Regions from separate parts of the Arsenophonus apicola genome, predicted to be linked through region 1. Evidence: predicted binding sites of a transcription regulator. Region 1 holds the regulator's gene; each other region holds the start of a gene.
What was found. The regulator Fur, encoded in region 1, represses iron uptake genes when iron is present. The targets are predictions, from matches to a motif close to ATAATAATGAGAACNACTATCAA.

Region 1 (4,765 bases):
ATGCGTTATTAGCTGATTTTGTGTACAACCGTAACCTTGCCACATTAGAAGCCACCCAGTGGGGGATCGATCGTGAATTGGCCAGCTTCCTATCTAAAAAGAGCAATATAAAACTGTATCCGCAGCATGGTTTATTAAATGATAGTAAAACCGGATTAGTCGCTTATATTTTTCACAATAAAGTTAGGCAGGAAATTCGCTTAGTTTTTGGTGGTACCACCAGTGGTGAAGCGGTAAGTGGTGGAGCGCCGCGTTATATGAAGAATCCGAGAACTTTTATTAATCAATGCAATGCGAATATTAATAATGTGTTTGGTGACATTCCTGCTTGTTATAAGCAAGCTAGCCAGCTACTGCATCATTTGCAACTACTTATGCAACATGAGAAATGGCAAAAATATAGTCTTTCAACCAGCGGTCATTCATTAGGCGGAGGCTTAGCCGCTTATTCTGCGCTGAAAGTATCTACTACAGAAAAGGCTATTCGAGCAGAATGTTTTAGCAGCGCTCAACTTGGCTTAGGTTTACAGAACGACTTGTTAGCGCAATATAGCAATTTAGCCAACTTAAAAAAAGTTAAGGCTAATATTAATCACTACTATATCGATGGTGATATTATTCCAAAGTTAGATAAATTTTTTGCGGTTGATCATATTGGTAGCGTTAAAATTATTCCGCAGATAGCGGAGAAAAAAGATAGCGCCTTAGCCGCACATAGCAGATATGTAAATCATATTCGTACTTTGTATCAGCAAGCAGTTTGAGAACATAGCTGCTAGCGTTTTTTAACCCTATTTTTATCAGTGTTAAAATATTTCTTTGATGTAATGAATACATTTTCAAGCTGTGTGCGCAGGATTGTAAAAGAGAAATAAACGTTATTGACGCTTCCATTGATAATCAAAATGGAAGCGACGATTAATATTAATCCTCGGGAATATTGCTAATTTGTTGTTCAACAGATTTTTGTAGTTGAATTAAAGCAGGTAGCAAAATAGCAATAGCTGACAATCCATGACCTAATTGACATAGGCTAGCCATAGAGAACTTTGATACTTTATTATCTGCCAAAGAAAGCAAGGTTTTCGCCAGAAAATGTAAATTATGGCATAATCCAGCGCAACACTCTTTGCTGCTATTTGCTAACTGTAGGATATCATCGGTACTCAAATGTGAGATATCTAGCTTGCGAAGCACATTAGCTAATTCGGAAAAAAGAATATTGCTATCAGACAGCATTGTGCACCCCCAATGATTGACGACAGATAAGTAATAATGGAAACGTGGTCAATATCGCGTGGGCTTGCACTTTTTCTCTCACCAATATGAAAATCAAGCGTAATAACTAGCTTTTCGAGCCTATCTTATGGGTATGATAGTGAAGGAAAGTATTGCGCTTTAGATATGTGTTTATAATACTATTGCTACTAGCCATAGCATTACTCCTGTTAATGTTGTGGTCAGAGGCTCGTAGGTGTTGCTAGCACCTGCGGGCTTCGTTGTTTTATCTGATTAATAACAAAAACAGTGATAGGCAGGGTTATTTTTCTTCTTTACTATTGCGGGCAGGGTGCCCCAAGTCGTTTTCATCACAATGGTCTTTTTTTGAGCAATGTCCATAGAGATAGAGACTGTGATTAGAGAGTTTAATACCATGACGTTCGGCGATGTTTTTTTGTCTTGTTTCAATCGATTCATCACTAAATTCAATAACTTTACCACAATCTAAACAAATTAAGTGATCGTGGTGATATTGTTGTGTCAGTTCAAAAACTGATTTACCGCCTTCAAAGTTATGGCGAGTAACAATACCCGCTTCATCAAATTGGTTTAGAACACGATAAACCGTTGCGAGGCCAATCTCTTCCCCCATATCAATGAGTTTTTTATAGAGATCTTCCGCACTGACGTGATGGCACTCTGGCTCTTGTAATACCTCTAAAATTTTCAAACGTGGAAGCGTTACTTTAAGCCCTGCATTCTTCAATGCTTTATTGTTGTCGGTCATGCGGATCCTACCTTGTTGCATTAGTAGTGAATTCAATAATATCAAAACATTGTTAACAGTAGCATACTGTTTCTTTCAAACTAATTTTACAATTATATATGTCTTAATATCATTACACAATTTGCAGGAATTATCATGTACAAAAAAATGACATTTATCTATCAATGATGGCTTGCAATTCAAGCTCGTCGATTATTTGATTTACCCAACACTCCACGCGTTGATCGGTTAGTTCCGGTTGCCGGTCTTCATCAATGGCAAGACCAATAAAGTTATTGTCATCAGCAAGTCCTTTTGATGCTTCAAAGTGGTAACCTTCAGTTGGCCAGTGGCCAATAATGCTAGCCCCTTTAGGTTCAATAATCTCTTTTACGGTACCCATAGCATCACAAAAATATTCGGCATAATCTTCTTGATCGCCACAACCAAAAATAGCGACCAGCTTACCGTCAAAATCAATTTCTTCCAATGTCGGAAAGAAATCGTCCCAGTCACACTGTGCTTCACCATAATACCAGGTAGGAATACCGAATAGTAAAATATCAAATGCTTCAATATCCTCTTTACTGCTTTTAGCAATATCATGAATTTCAGCAATATCAGTGCCGCCAAGCTTTTCTTGGATCATTTTGGCAATATTTTCTGTATTGCCAGTATCACTGCCGAAGAAGATACCTATGATTGCCATAAAGTAAATAAACCTCTTAATTTTAATTTGCGTTGTTTAGTTATCTTATTGTTACTAATAGTAGTAATAGGAAAGATAATAACAGTTGATTAATAAATAATTAAATGACCATTATTTTGACGAAAATAACTGCATAATTCTGTCAATTTTGTGTGTTTTAGACAAAATAAACCAATAAAACTGCAATTCATTGCTTTTTCTTTGCTAATTGTGTCAGTAATATTTGTTCTATTAGTTCACTACGGCTTATTTTCTGTTCTTGCGCTAGCATATTTAATGTTGCAACAGCACGCTCATTGATTTTTAATTCGACACGACGTAAGCCTTTGCTCTTATCACGTTTTAATTGATTTCGTTTATTGATTTTTAATTGTTCATGTCGAGATAAGGGATTGGTTTTCGGACGCCCTGGTCTAAGTTCATCGGCGAATAGATCCCGGGTTGTGCGATCAGTCTGCTCTTTTGCCATAATTTAAATGTTGATGGAAATTTGCTAGTTACTTAAAACAATCATACCCTAGCATGATAACTATCGCTACTATCAGATAAAATATATCCTATTGATAAAGCAATCTATTAGTGAGCAAGTTAAATTAGACATAGCCAGTAAAACAGATACATGTGAGCTTACTGGCGACTCATGTCATGTTTAAGCGTTTATTTTTGCCTTTGATCCTATTTGCTGATACCAGAGTTGAGCATAAAACCCATTTAACCTAAGTAGATTATCATGGCTATCGCATTCAACGACTTGTCCTTCATTTATCACACAAATTTTGTCAGCATAACGGATGGTATTAAGCCGATGGGCAATACTAATTACGGTTCGACCAGCAGACAGATAATGCATATTTTTCATGATAGCGGCTTCTGAGTCATAATCTAGCGCAGAAGTGGCCTCATCAAGAATTAAAATGCGTGGTTGTGTTAACAGGGCACGGGCAAGCGCTATACGTTGCCGTTGGCCACCTGATAAATTCATCCCCCTTTCTGCTAACTGGCTATTGAAACCGTGCGGAAGTTGTTGAATAAAATCCAGTGCGCCTGCCATTTGCGCGGCCTGGGTCACGGCTTCGTCAGAAGCTGCCGGCTGGCTTAAGCGGATATTGTCTGCTATGGAGCCAGCAAACAAAACACTTTCTTGCAGTACTACGCTCATATTAAGACGTAAAGCCATGGGATCGGCGACAGCCAGATCCATACCATCAATCGTAATTTGACCCTGCTGGGGAATATAAAGTCGTTGTAATAGTTTCGTTAAGGTACTTTTTCCTGATCCTGAAGGGCCCGTGATACCAATAAATTGTCCGGCTTTAATTGACAAGGATAGATTCTGCAATACTTCTGGCATGTCGTTAGCATAACGAAATCTGATATGATTAAATTCAATATTACCCTCAATAGATGCGGTATTAGTTAACCCTTTTTGGCCAAATTCGGTAGGTTCATCAAGAATATCACCAACACGTTTAAGGGCGATAAGGGTATGTTGGAAATCTTGCCATACCTGCGCCAGCCGAAGAATCGGTTGGGTAACATGGGCACTAAGCATATTAAAAGCAATTAATTCTCCTGGACTGAGTTGGCCTTGCATGACGGCTTTAACACCAAACCATAATAAAATAGCGGTAGTTATTTTATTAACCAGGGTAATGATTTGACTGGCTATCACACCGCTTTTTTGCACCTGGAAGCTCTTTTGTAATTGGTGACTTAAAATTTTCTGCCAGCGTTGTAAAAACCTATTCTCTGTGGCAGTTGTTTTAATGGTTTCAATGCCAGTTATTGATTCAGTAAGAAAAGTCGTATTATCGGCTTGAGCTTCATACTCTTTTTCTACCCGTTTTCGGATAATGGGACCAATTAATAACCAAAAGATAAAATAGATTATTAATGAACCAACGACGATACCAGCGAGCAGTGCACTGTAATTGAACAACACAGCAATGAATAAGGTGACAAAAAACAGATCGATAAACAACATTAAAGTTGAGCCAGTGAGGAATTGCCGAATTTGCGCCATTTCACGAACTCGGGCAATAATTTGTCCTGTTTGTCGCTGTCTAAAA
Region 2 (4,765 bases), 1.2 Mb from region 1:
AAGTGTTATGCGTTTACGTGAATGGCGTAATAATGTGATTATCAGTAGATTAAAGGCGACGAGCAAGCCAATAACCACGGCGCTATACTGTGGATGTTGTGAGAAAGTTGTTATTTGGTAGAACAAGGCAGAGACCGAATAAGCAACATTTAAGCCCCAAAGAATTGAAAACGTCATCCAGCTTCGATTTGTTTCGCGGGCAATGGCGCCTAATACAGAAATGCAAGGAACATAAAGTAGAACAAAGATTAGATAGCTATAGGCTGATAAAGTTGATCCGAATCGTGCTGCCATAGCGCCCATTGTACTGCTATCCATCTCACCATCCCCTTTACTTGCTTCAATAGGATTGGATAAGACACTTAAGCTGAATGTTTCTTTCAGGCTATCCCAAGTTTCATTAACGGCATCCTCTAATTCATCTAATAAATTAAATTGCTCGGCATCAAAAGGTGTTTGAGTAATATTTTCGGCGGTATACAGTGTATTCAATGTACCAATAACAACTTCTTTAGCTAACGCGCCTGTAATAAGCCCAACGGTTGCTTGCCAATTATCATCGTTGATACCGATAGGTTTCAGTAGCGGGGTAAGGGTTTTACTTACTGACGCTAATGCGGATTGGTTAATGTTATCAACAACTTTACCGGATAAAGAAAAACTATTAAGTGCCCCGATAATCATACTGGCAATAATAATTACTTTTCCTGCTCTTAACACAAAACCTTTCAGTCTTTGCCAGGTTTGTAACAGTAATGTTTTTAAGTGTGGTACATGGTAGACCGGTAATTCCATGATAAAAGGCGAAGATGCGCCCCGTGCAATAGTATATTTCAATAACAACCCGGTTAGGATCGCAATGACAATACCTAATAAATAAAGAGAAAAAACAATACTTGCTCCATTTTTGCCAAAAAAAGCAGCTGCAAAAACAGCAAAGATAGCTAATCTTGCGCCACAAGACATAAAAGGTGCCATCAAAATGGTGATTAATCGTTCGCGTGGAGTATCTAATGTCCGTGCTCCCATAATGGCAGGCACATTACAACCAAAACCGACTATCTAAGGAACAAAAGATTTACCAGGCAAACCTAGTGCTTGCATCAGTCTATCCATGACAAATGCCGTGCGTGCCATATAACCTGAGTCTTCCAATATAGAAAGGAATAAATACATTAAACCAATTTGGGGAACTAATGGTAATACCGTGTTAATACCGCCCCCAACCCCTTGGGCAAGGAAAACAGTCAGCCATTGTGGTAAATTAAAAGTATGACCAACCCATTGAATTCCATGAATGAAAATGGCTTCTGATCCACCTTCAAAGAGGGGTTGTAATGCACCACCGATATTGATAGCAAGTATAAACATTAAATACATGATAAAAAGAAATGTAGGCAACCCAAGCCAGCGATTAAGGACGAAATTATCAATAAATTGCGTTAAGCTATTAGGTTTTGCCGTTTCAGTATTAATGACCGCTTCGCAAAGGGTTGCAATAGTTTGATAGCGTGCATCAGCAATGATAAGTTCAGGTTCTTCAGCTTGTTGGGATTGCAAATGTGCTTTTATTTTACCTAATCTATCAGTGGAAATAGCGCTACGTTCGCGGCTATAGATATCACCTTCTAATATTTGTAGTGCTAACCAACGGCGCTGTTGATGACTGAATGTATTATGGTCGATAATTTGAGTTAATTTTTCCACTTCAGTGAGCAAAATATCGGGATAGTGGATGAGGGTTGAAATAAGATTATTGCTATGCTGATCGATCGCTTGTTTTAATTTGCTAATACCTTTTGCGCGAGTCGATACTAAGGGAATAACAGGGCAACCTAGGCGTGCCTGAAGTTCATCAATATTAATGTGAATATTTTGGTTTTCAGCAATATCCAACATGTTAAGCGCGACGAGACAAGGTACACCTAATTCAATAAGTTGTATTGTTAGATAAAGATTACGTTCGAGGTTAGCGGCATCGATAACATTGATCAGCATATCCGCTTCGCCACTCAGGATGAAATGACAAGCAATTTGTTCATCGAGTGAGGTTTGTTCTGAAATAGTTGTTAATGAATAGGTGCCAGGTAGGTCAACTAATTCAATATCATATTCCGAGGTTGCAAAGCGGCCAACCTTTCGCTCAACGGTGACACCAGCCCAATTTCCCACACGTTGGCGAGCGCCTGTTAATTGATTAAAGAGTGTCGTTTTACCGGCGTTAGGGTTGCCAATAAGGCCAATAGTTAATGATTTCATAGTTCTGGGGTCAGATGAGTAATAAGTAATAGGCTATTTAGTTAACATAAAAATATTTTTATACTACTTGGTTGCCGGCATCGTCTAAATTTAATAGTGCAAGATCTTTTTTTCTTACGATCAAGTTCATACGGCGAGTTTGGATTTGAATAGGATCACCAAGCGGCGCTATACGAATAACGTTAAAAAAAGATCCAGGTAACATGCCTAAAGAAAGTAACTTCTGGCGGTAAGCTGGATTTATTTCTGATGAAAATCCGACAATTTTGTATCGATGATTAGGAAGAATTGACATAGACACTTCCACTATAAAGCCAAAAAATAAAGATACCGTAAATAGGTACCAGACGAATAGCAAAATTAATAAGAAATATTATCATTATCACATTAATAATGATAATCATAATTATGTGCTACTCGTATTAATTTAGCGCTTTTTTTAAATGACAGCAATTGATATTGATCAATCGTTACTTTGAGAGTGAACTATTGGCAGCAAAATTAGCGTTAATTCATTATTTTTATTAAAAAAACGATTTTTTATAACAGAATAGGTAATAGCCTGATACTAGATCAAACTATTAGCTATATAAATATTGACTATTAGCGCTTTTTATTAAGTGCCGCCGCCAGCGCATCACCCATAACACTATTACCGAATAGTGTATTGCTTTGTTGGGATGTTTTGGTTGAACTGGCTGAGGGGACATTTCTGCCTGTTTGCTGCTTATTACGATGTTGTGGTGTATCTACTGTTTTCTCATCTAGGCGCATGGTCAGCGCAATTCGTTTACGGTTTAAATCAATATCAATGATTTTAACGGTGATAATATCACCTGCCTTGACTATGGAATGCGGATCTTTAATAAATTTATCAGACAAGGAGGAAATGTGTACCAGACCATCCTGGTGAACGCCAATATCGACAAACGCGCCAAAATTGGTCACATTGGTCACCGAACCTTCTAATATCATACCTACTTTGAGATCTTCCATTGTTTCAATGCCATCGACAAAGGTGGCTGTTTTAAATTCTGGTCGCGGGTCTCGTCCAGGCTTTTCTAATTGCTTTAAAATATCATTTACCGTCGGAATACCAAATTTATCAGTAGTAAACTGTTCTGGTTTGAGGTTATTGAGCACGCTAGTGTTACCCATGATCATTTTTAAGGGTTGCTTAGTGGTTAATAAAATTTTTTCTACGATTGGATAAGCTTCAGGATGAACTGTTGAGGCATCGAGAGGATTATTCCCTGCCATAATGCGTAAAAACCCCGCGCACTGCTCAAAAGCTTTTGTACCAAGACGCGTAACTTGTAATAGTTGTTTGCGGTCATTAAAGCGCCCGTGTTCGTTACGCCAATTAACAACATTTTGGGCAATTGTTTTACTTAGCCCTGCAACATGAGAAAGGAGAGCAACAGAGGCGGTATTTAGATCGACTCCGACTGCGTTTACACAATCTTCGACTACCGCTGCTAATTTTTTAGCGAGTAAAGTTTGGTTAACATCATGTTGGTATTGGCCAACACCAATTGATTTGGGATCAATTTTTACTAATTCAGCTAACGGGTCTTGTAAACGACGAGCAATAGAGACTGCACCACGTAAAGAGACATCGAGAGTGGGAAATTCTTGTGCCGCTAACTCAGAGGCTGAGTAAACTGAAGCGCCAGATTCACTAACGATCACTTTCTGTGCAGTAATATTTGGGTACTGTTTTTTAACTGCGGCGAAAAAGCGTTCCGTTTCACGCGAAGCAGTACCATTACCAATGGCCACCAAGGCAACTTTATATTTCTCACATAAGGATGCAATAGTTGCTGCAGATTTTGTTGCTTGACCGGTATGAGGATAAATCGTGTCGGTAGTAATGAGTTTGCCTGTCCCATCAACAATAGCAACTTTAACGCCCGTGCGTAAGCCAGGATCTAATCCCATGGTGGTATGCATACCGGCAGGCGCTGCCATTAAAAGGTCATGTAGATTACGTGCGAAAACATGGATCGCTTCTTCTTCTGCTTTTTCCCGTAAGGTAGCCATCAATTCTGTTTCAAGATGTAACAGAATTTTGACTCGCCATGTCCAACTGATAACAGCTCTTCGCCATTTATCTGCTGGTGCATTATTTAAATGTAAGCCAAAGTGTTGAGTAATAATTTCTTCACAATAACTTTCTTTTGGCGATGGTTCAAATTGTGGATCGGCATTAAGTGATAATTGTAAAATGCCACCGTTACGGCCACGAAACATGGCAAGCGCTCGGTGGGAAGGGATATGCGCAATAAGCTCATGGTGATCAAAATAATCGCTAAATTTTGTTCCTACTGTTTCTTTGCCTTCGATTACTTTGGCTGTTAAGTGGGCATTTTTCCACAAATAATTACGAATTTTGCTAAGTAAATTTGCATCTTCAGCGAAGCGTTCCATTAGAATATAGCGGGCACCATCAAGTGCAGCTTTAGTGTCATTAATATTTTTTTGTGGATCAATAAAGGTTTCGGCT
Region 3 (4,765 bases), 1.1 Mb from region 1:
ATAATATTCATCAACTATTTGATAAAATTTATGCAACAACAGTCATAACAGGTAGTCAGCTTTTTCCTGGAGTAAAAGAAACATTAGCAGAATTAGCCAAACAACCTTTTCCAATGGCAATCGTCACCAATAAACCAACACCATTTATTGCCCCTTTATTAAAAAAATTAGCAATTAATTCTTATTTTTCTTTAATATTAGGGGGAAATGACGTAAAAGAGAAAAAACCCCATCCGGCTCCACTATATCTTACAATGGGAAAATTTGGCCTACATAAAAATCAATTATTATTTGTCGGCGATTCTCATAACGATATCTTAGCTGCTAAAGCGGCTGGCTGTCCTTGTGCGGGTTTAACTTATGGATATAACTATGGTGAATCTATCGCATTAAGTAAACCAGATTATGTATTAGATAATTTTGCCGATCTACTTCCTGCGTTAGGACTACCACCTTTGAAAATTCTGGAATCGTAATATGAATACACCCCCAATAAAATCAACTAATACTCTCAAAAAACCTATTGTATTCAGTGGGGCTCAACCGTCTGGGGAATTAACCATCGGCAACTATATTGGCGCATTACGTCAATGGGTTCACATGCAAGATAAATATGACTGTATTTATTGTATTGTTGATCAACATGCCATTACAGTCCGTCAAGATCCCAAAGAGTTAAGAAAGCGTACGCTTGATACATTAGCCTTATATCTAGCTTGCGGTATCGATGTTAAAAAAAGTATTATTTTTGTTCAATCCCATGTTCCTCAACATGCTCAACTTAGCTGGGCCCTTAACTGTTACACCTATTTTGGTGAATTAAGCCGCATGACACAATTTAAAGACAAATCAACCCGTCATGCTGAAAATATTAATGCTGGATTATTTGATTATCCAGTATTAATGGCTGCAGATATTTTACTTTACCAGACAAACCAAGTCCCGGTTGGTATTGATCAAAAACAACATTTAGAATTAAGCCGTGATATCGCTCAACGTTTTAATTCGCTCTATGGTGAAATATTTACTATACCCGATCCCTTTATTCCGGAAAAAGGCGCGCGGGTTATGTCTCTACAAGAACCGCAAAAAAAGATGTCAAAATCAGACGATAATCGCAATAATGTTATAACCTTATTAGAAAATCCTAAATCAGCAGCTAAAAAGATAAAACGTGCTGTCACTGACTCTGACGAGCCACCACAAATTTACTATGATTTAGAAAATAAACCGGGTATTTCTAATCTAATAGATATCCTTTCTGGCATAACAGCTATATCTACCTCGGAGATAGAAAAACAATTTGCTGGAAAAATGTATGGCGATCTTAAAAACACTGTTGCTGAAGCTGTTTCTGATATGTTAATAAATATCCAAAGTCGTTTTGATGAATTTCGTAATAACGAAAAATTATTAAATGATATTATGTCTGAAGGTGCTAGCAAAGCAGAGGCTCGCGCTCAAATAACGCTTAGTAAAGTTTATGATGCTATTGGTTTTATTAATCCTATAAAAAATTAACTCTCTTCTCCCCGTAAAATACGTGGGAGATTGACACTAAGAATAAATTATTTATAAAAATTAATAACAATGAAAAGTAAAATAAGAGCAAATCTTTATTTTATTAATATATTTATCAAACAAGGAAACAATATTTAGTAAAAGAAATTATTTTTTTCAACTGATTATATAAACAATTAACAGTGTTTTGTAATTTTTATTGTTATATTTTTAATTGTTATCCCAAAAATATTAGTAGGCCAGTAAGTAATCTGGCACCACTAACATTGAAAAGAAACAAACAGGTATCGTCAATGTTATTTTACTTTTTGCGCAAAACGTTTCGCAGCTTCATCCCAGTTAACAACCGACCAAAAAGCTTTAATATATTCAGGACGACGATTTTCATATTTAAGGTAATAAGCATGTTCCCAAACATCAAGCCCTAAAATAGGATAACCAGAAACACCGGAAATAGACTCACCCATTAACGGATTATCTTGATTAGCTGTCGAAACAACCGCCAGTTTTCCATCCGATTTCAAGACTAACCACGCCCAACCAGAACCGAAACGAGTTGCAGCCGCTTTTTCAAAGATTTCTTTAAAATTTTCTACACTATCAAAATCACGTTCAATTGCCGATTTCAGCTCACCTTTTAGTTCAGTACCAATTTTTAATCCAATCCAAAACATACTATGATTGGCATGCCCGCCTGCATTATTGCGTAAAAAGGTACGCTTATCAGATGGCACTTTATCTAAATTTTGAATTAAATCATATATATCAAGTTTGGCAAGCTCAGGAAAATCTTTTAAAGCATCATTGGTATTGTTGACATATGTTTGGTGATGTTTGGTATGATGGATCCTCATTGTCCTTTCATCAAAATGTGGCTCTAGTGCCCCATATTCATAAGGTAGGGAAGGTAATGTATAGCTCATTTTCATTAACTCCTGTTACTGAAATATAAAATAAATGTTTTAATCAATACTTATTTTACAAGGATTACCATCATATTGAAAACAATTATAAACAATACATTTTTTAAGGTTTTTTATTATCTATAAAAAACAACTCATTAATTACATCAAAATAAAAATTACAATAAAAAACATCAATTAAATGAATTTAAACATAATAATTAATTAACAAACAATTAAAATAAAATGAAGCAGCAACATTTACGTGATCACTAACACAAAAAAAAAACAAATTCTTACACATAGGGTTAGTTAATCGCTATTTAGCATATGATTAACCCAAATGAGGAGAAGAAAAATATGATATCAACATTCAAGTACCCCATTCCTACTGAAATTGCCGCACGTACCTTAATTAATAAAAAACAGTATTTACAAGATTATCAATTATCACTTGAAGATCCTGACGCATTTTGGCGAGAAAAAGGTCAAATCGTTGATTGGATAAAACCTTATACCAAAGTAAAAAACACTTCATTTGACCCGGGTCACATTAACATCCAATGGTTTGAAGACGGCACTTTAAATTTAAGTACTAACTGCCTAGATCGCCATTTACAATTACGTGGTGATCAAACTGCAATCATTTGGGAAGGCGATGACCCATCACAATTTTATCATATAACCTACCGCCAACTTCATCATGATGTCTGTCTATTTGCCAATGCGTTAAAAAAACTAGGCATCAAAAAAGGCGATGTTGTTGCCATTTATATGCCGATGATACCTGAATCCGCTATCGCCATGTTAGCATGCACACGCATTGGCGCTATTCACTCTGTTATCTTTGCTGGATTTTCACCAGAAGCTATTGCAGGACGCATTACTGACAGTAAAGCTAAACTTATTATTACCGCAGATGAAGGGTTAAGAGCAAATCGTACTATACCGCTGAAAAAAAATGTTGATGAAGCGTTAAAAAACCCGACTGTCAAAACAATTAATAATGTTATTGTTTTTAAGCGAACCGGTAATCAAATCGACTGGCAACAAAAACGTGATCACTGGTGGCATGAAATTATTAAAGGGCTTAACGCTGATTGTCCTGCTGAAGAAATGAATGCAGAAGATCCTTTATTTATTCTTTATACCTCAGGTTCAACAGGTAAACCAAAAGGCATTTTACACACCACTGGAGGCTATTTAGTTTATATTTCTCTTACTTTCAAATACGCCTTTGACTATCAGGCAAAAGAAACTTATTGGTGTACTGCTGATATAGGTTGGATAACAGGTCATAGTTACTTAATTTATGGCCCTCTATCCAATGGCGCCACTACGTTAATGTTTGAAGGAGTACCTAACTATCCAAGTATAAACCGTATGAGCCAAGTAATTGATAAACATAAAGTAAATATTTTATATACTGCACCAACGGCAATACGTGCTTTGATGGCCGAAGGTGATAAAGCTATTGAAGGTACCCAGCGTAATTCTTTAAAAATTTTAGGCTATGTCGGTGAACCTATTAACCCAGAAGCTTGGGAATGGTACTACAAAAAAATAGGTAATAGCCATTGCCCTATTATTGATACATGGTGGCAAACTGAAACCGGCGGTTTTATGCTTTTACCTTTACCGGGAGCTACTGAACTTAAACCAGGATCTGCCACATTACCTTTTTTTGGTATTAAGCCCGAGCTTATTGATAACTTGGGTAATTTACTTGAAGGTATTGCTGAAGGCAATCTTGTCATCATGGATTCGTGGCCAGGGCAAGCTAGAACAATTTATGGTGACCATGAACGCTTTGAACAAACCTATTTTTCACTATTTAAAGGTATGTATTTCAGTGGGGACGGTGCTCGCCGCGATGAAGACGGTTATTATTGGATAACCGGTCGTGTTGACGACGTTTTAAATATTTCGGGCCATCGTTTAGGTACAGCCGAAATCGAATCCGCACTTGTAGCCTTCCCTAAAATTGCTGAGGCTGCCGTCGTTGGTGTTCCACATAATATTAAAGGACAAGCAATTTACGCCTACATTACATTAAATCATGGAGAAAAACCTTCAACAGAACTTTATAATGACGTACGCAATTGGGTGCGTAAAGAAATTGGTCCAATAGCCACACCAGATATTCTTCATTGGACTGATGCTTTACCAAAAACTCGCTCAGGTAAAATTATGCGACGTATTCTAAGAAAGATTGCCACTGGTGATATAAACAATTTAGGAGATACATCAACCTTAGCCGATCCTAGTGTTGTTGAAAAATTACTAGAAGAAAAGGATTCAATCAATATTTCTAGTTAGATTAGTCAATTACCAATAATAAA

Region 2: feoA (ferrous iron transporter A) is a predicted target of Fur. The motif match lies at 2,647-2,669, and genes of this name have one in related genera.
Region 3: sodA (superoxide dismutase [Mn]) is a predicted target of Fur. The motif match lies at 2,514-2,536, and genes of this name have one in related genera.

What each region holds. Positions count from the first base shown of each region.
Region 1 is NZ_CP084222.1:2,259,544-2,264,308, reverse strand. Features, by position in the region: gene LDL57_RS10745 (Tle-like phospholipase domain-containing protein) at 1-764, shown strand, start outside; gene LDL57_RS10740 (hypothetical protein) at 925-1,239, opposite strand; gene fur (ferric iron uptake transcriptional regulator) at 1,541-2,008, opposite strand; gene fldA (flavodoxin FldA) at 2,163-2,696, opposite strand; gene ybfE (LexA regulated protein) at 2,884-3,165, opposite strand; gene LDL57_RS10720 (type I secretion system permease/ATPase) at 3,346-4,765, opposite strand, start outside.
Region 2 is NZ_CP084222.1:168,170-172,934, forward strand. Features, by position in the region: partial or broken gene feoB (Fe(2+) transporter permease subunit FeoB) at 1-2,259, opposite strand, end outside; gene feoA (ferrous iron transporter A) at 2,318-2,554, opposite strand; gene LDL57_RS00695 (Tex family protein) at 2,863-4,765, opposite strand, start outside.
Region 3 is NZ_CP084222.1:35,995-40,759, reverse strand. Features, by position in the region: gene LDL57_RS00170 (phosphoglycolate phosphatase) at 1-476, shown strand, start outside; gene trpS (tryptophan--tRNA ligase) at 478-1,521, shown strand; gene sodA (superoxide dismutase [Mn]) at 1,818-2,444, opposite strand; gene acs (acetate--CoA ligase) at 2,784-4,742, shown strand.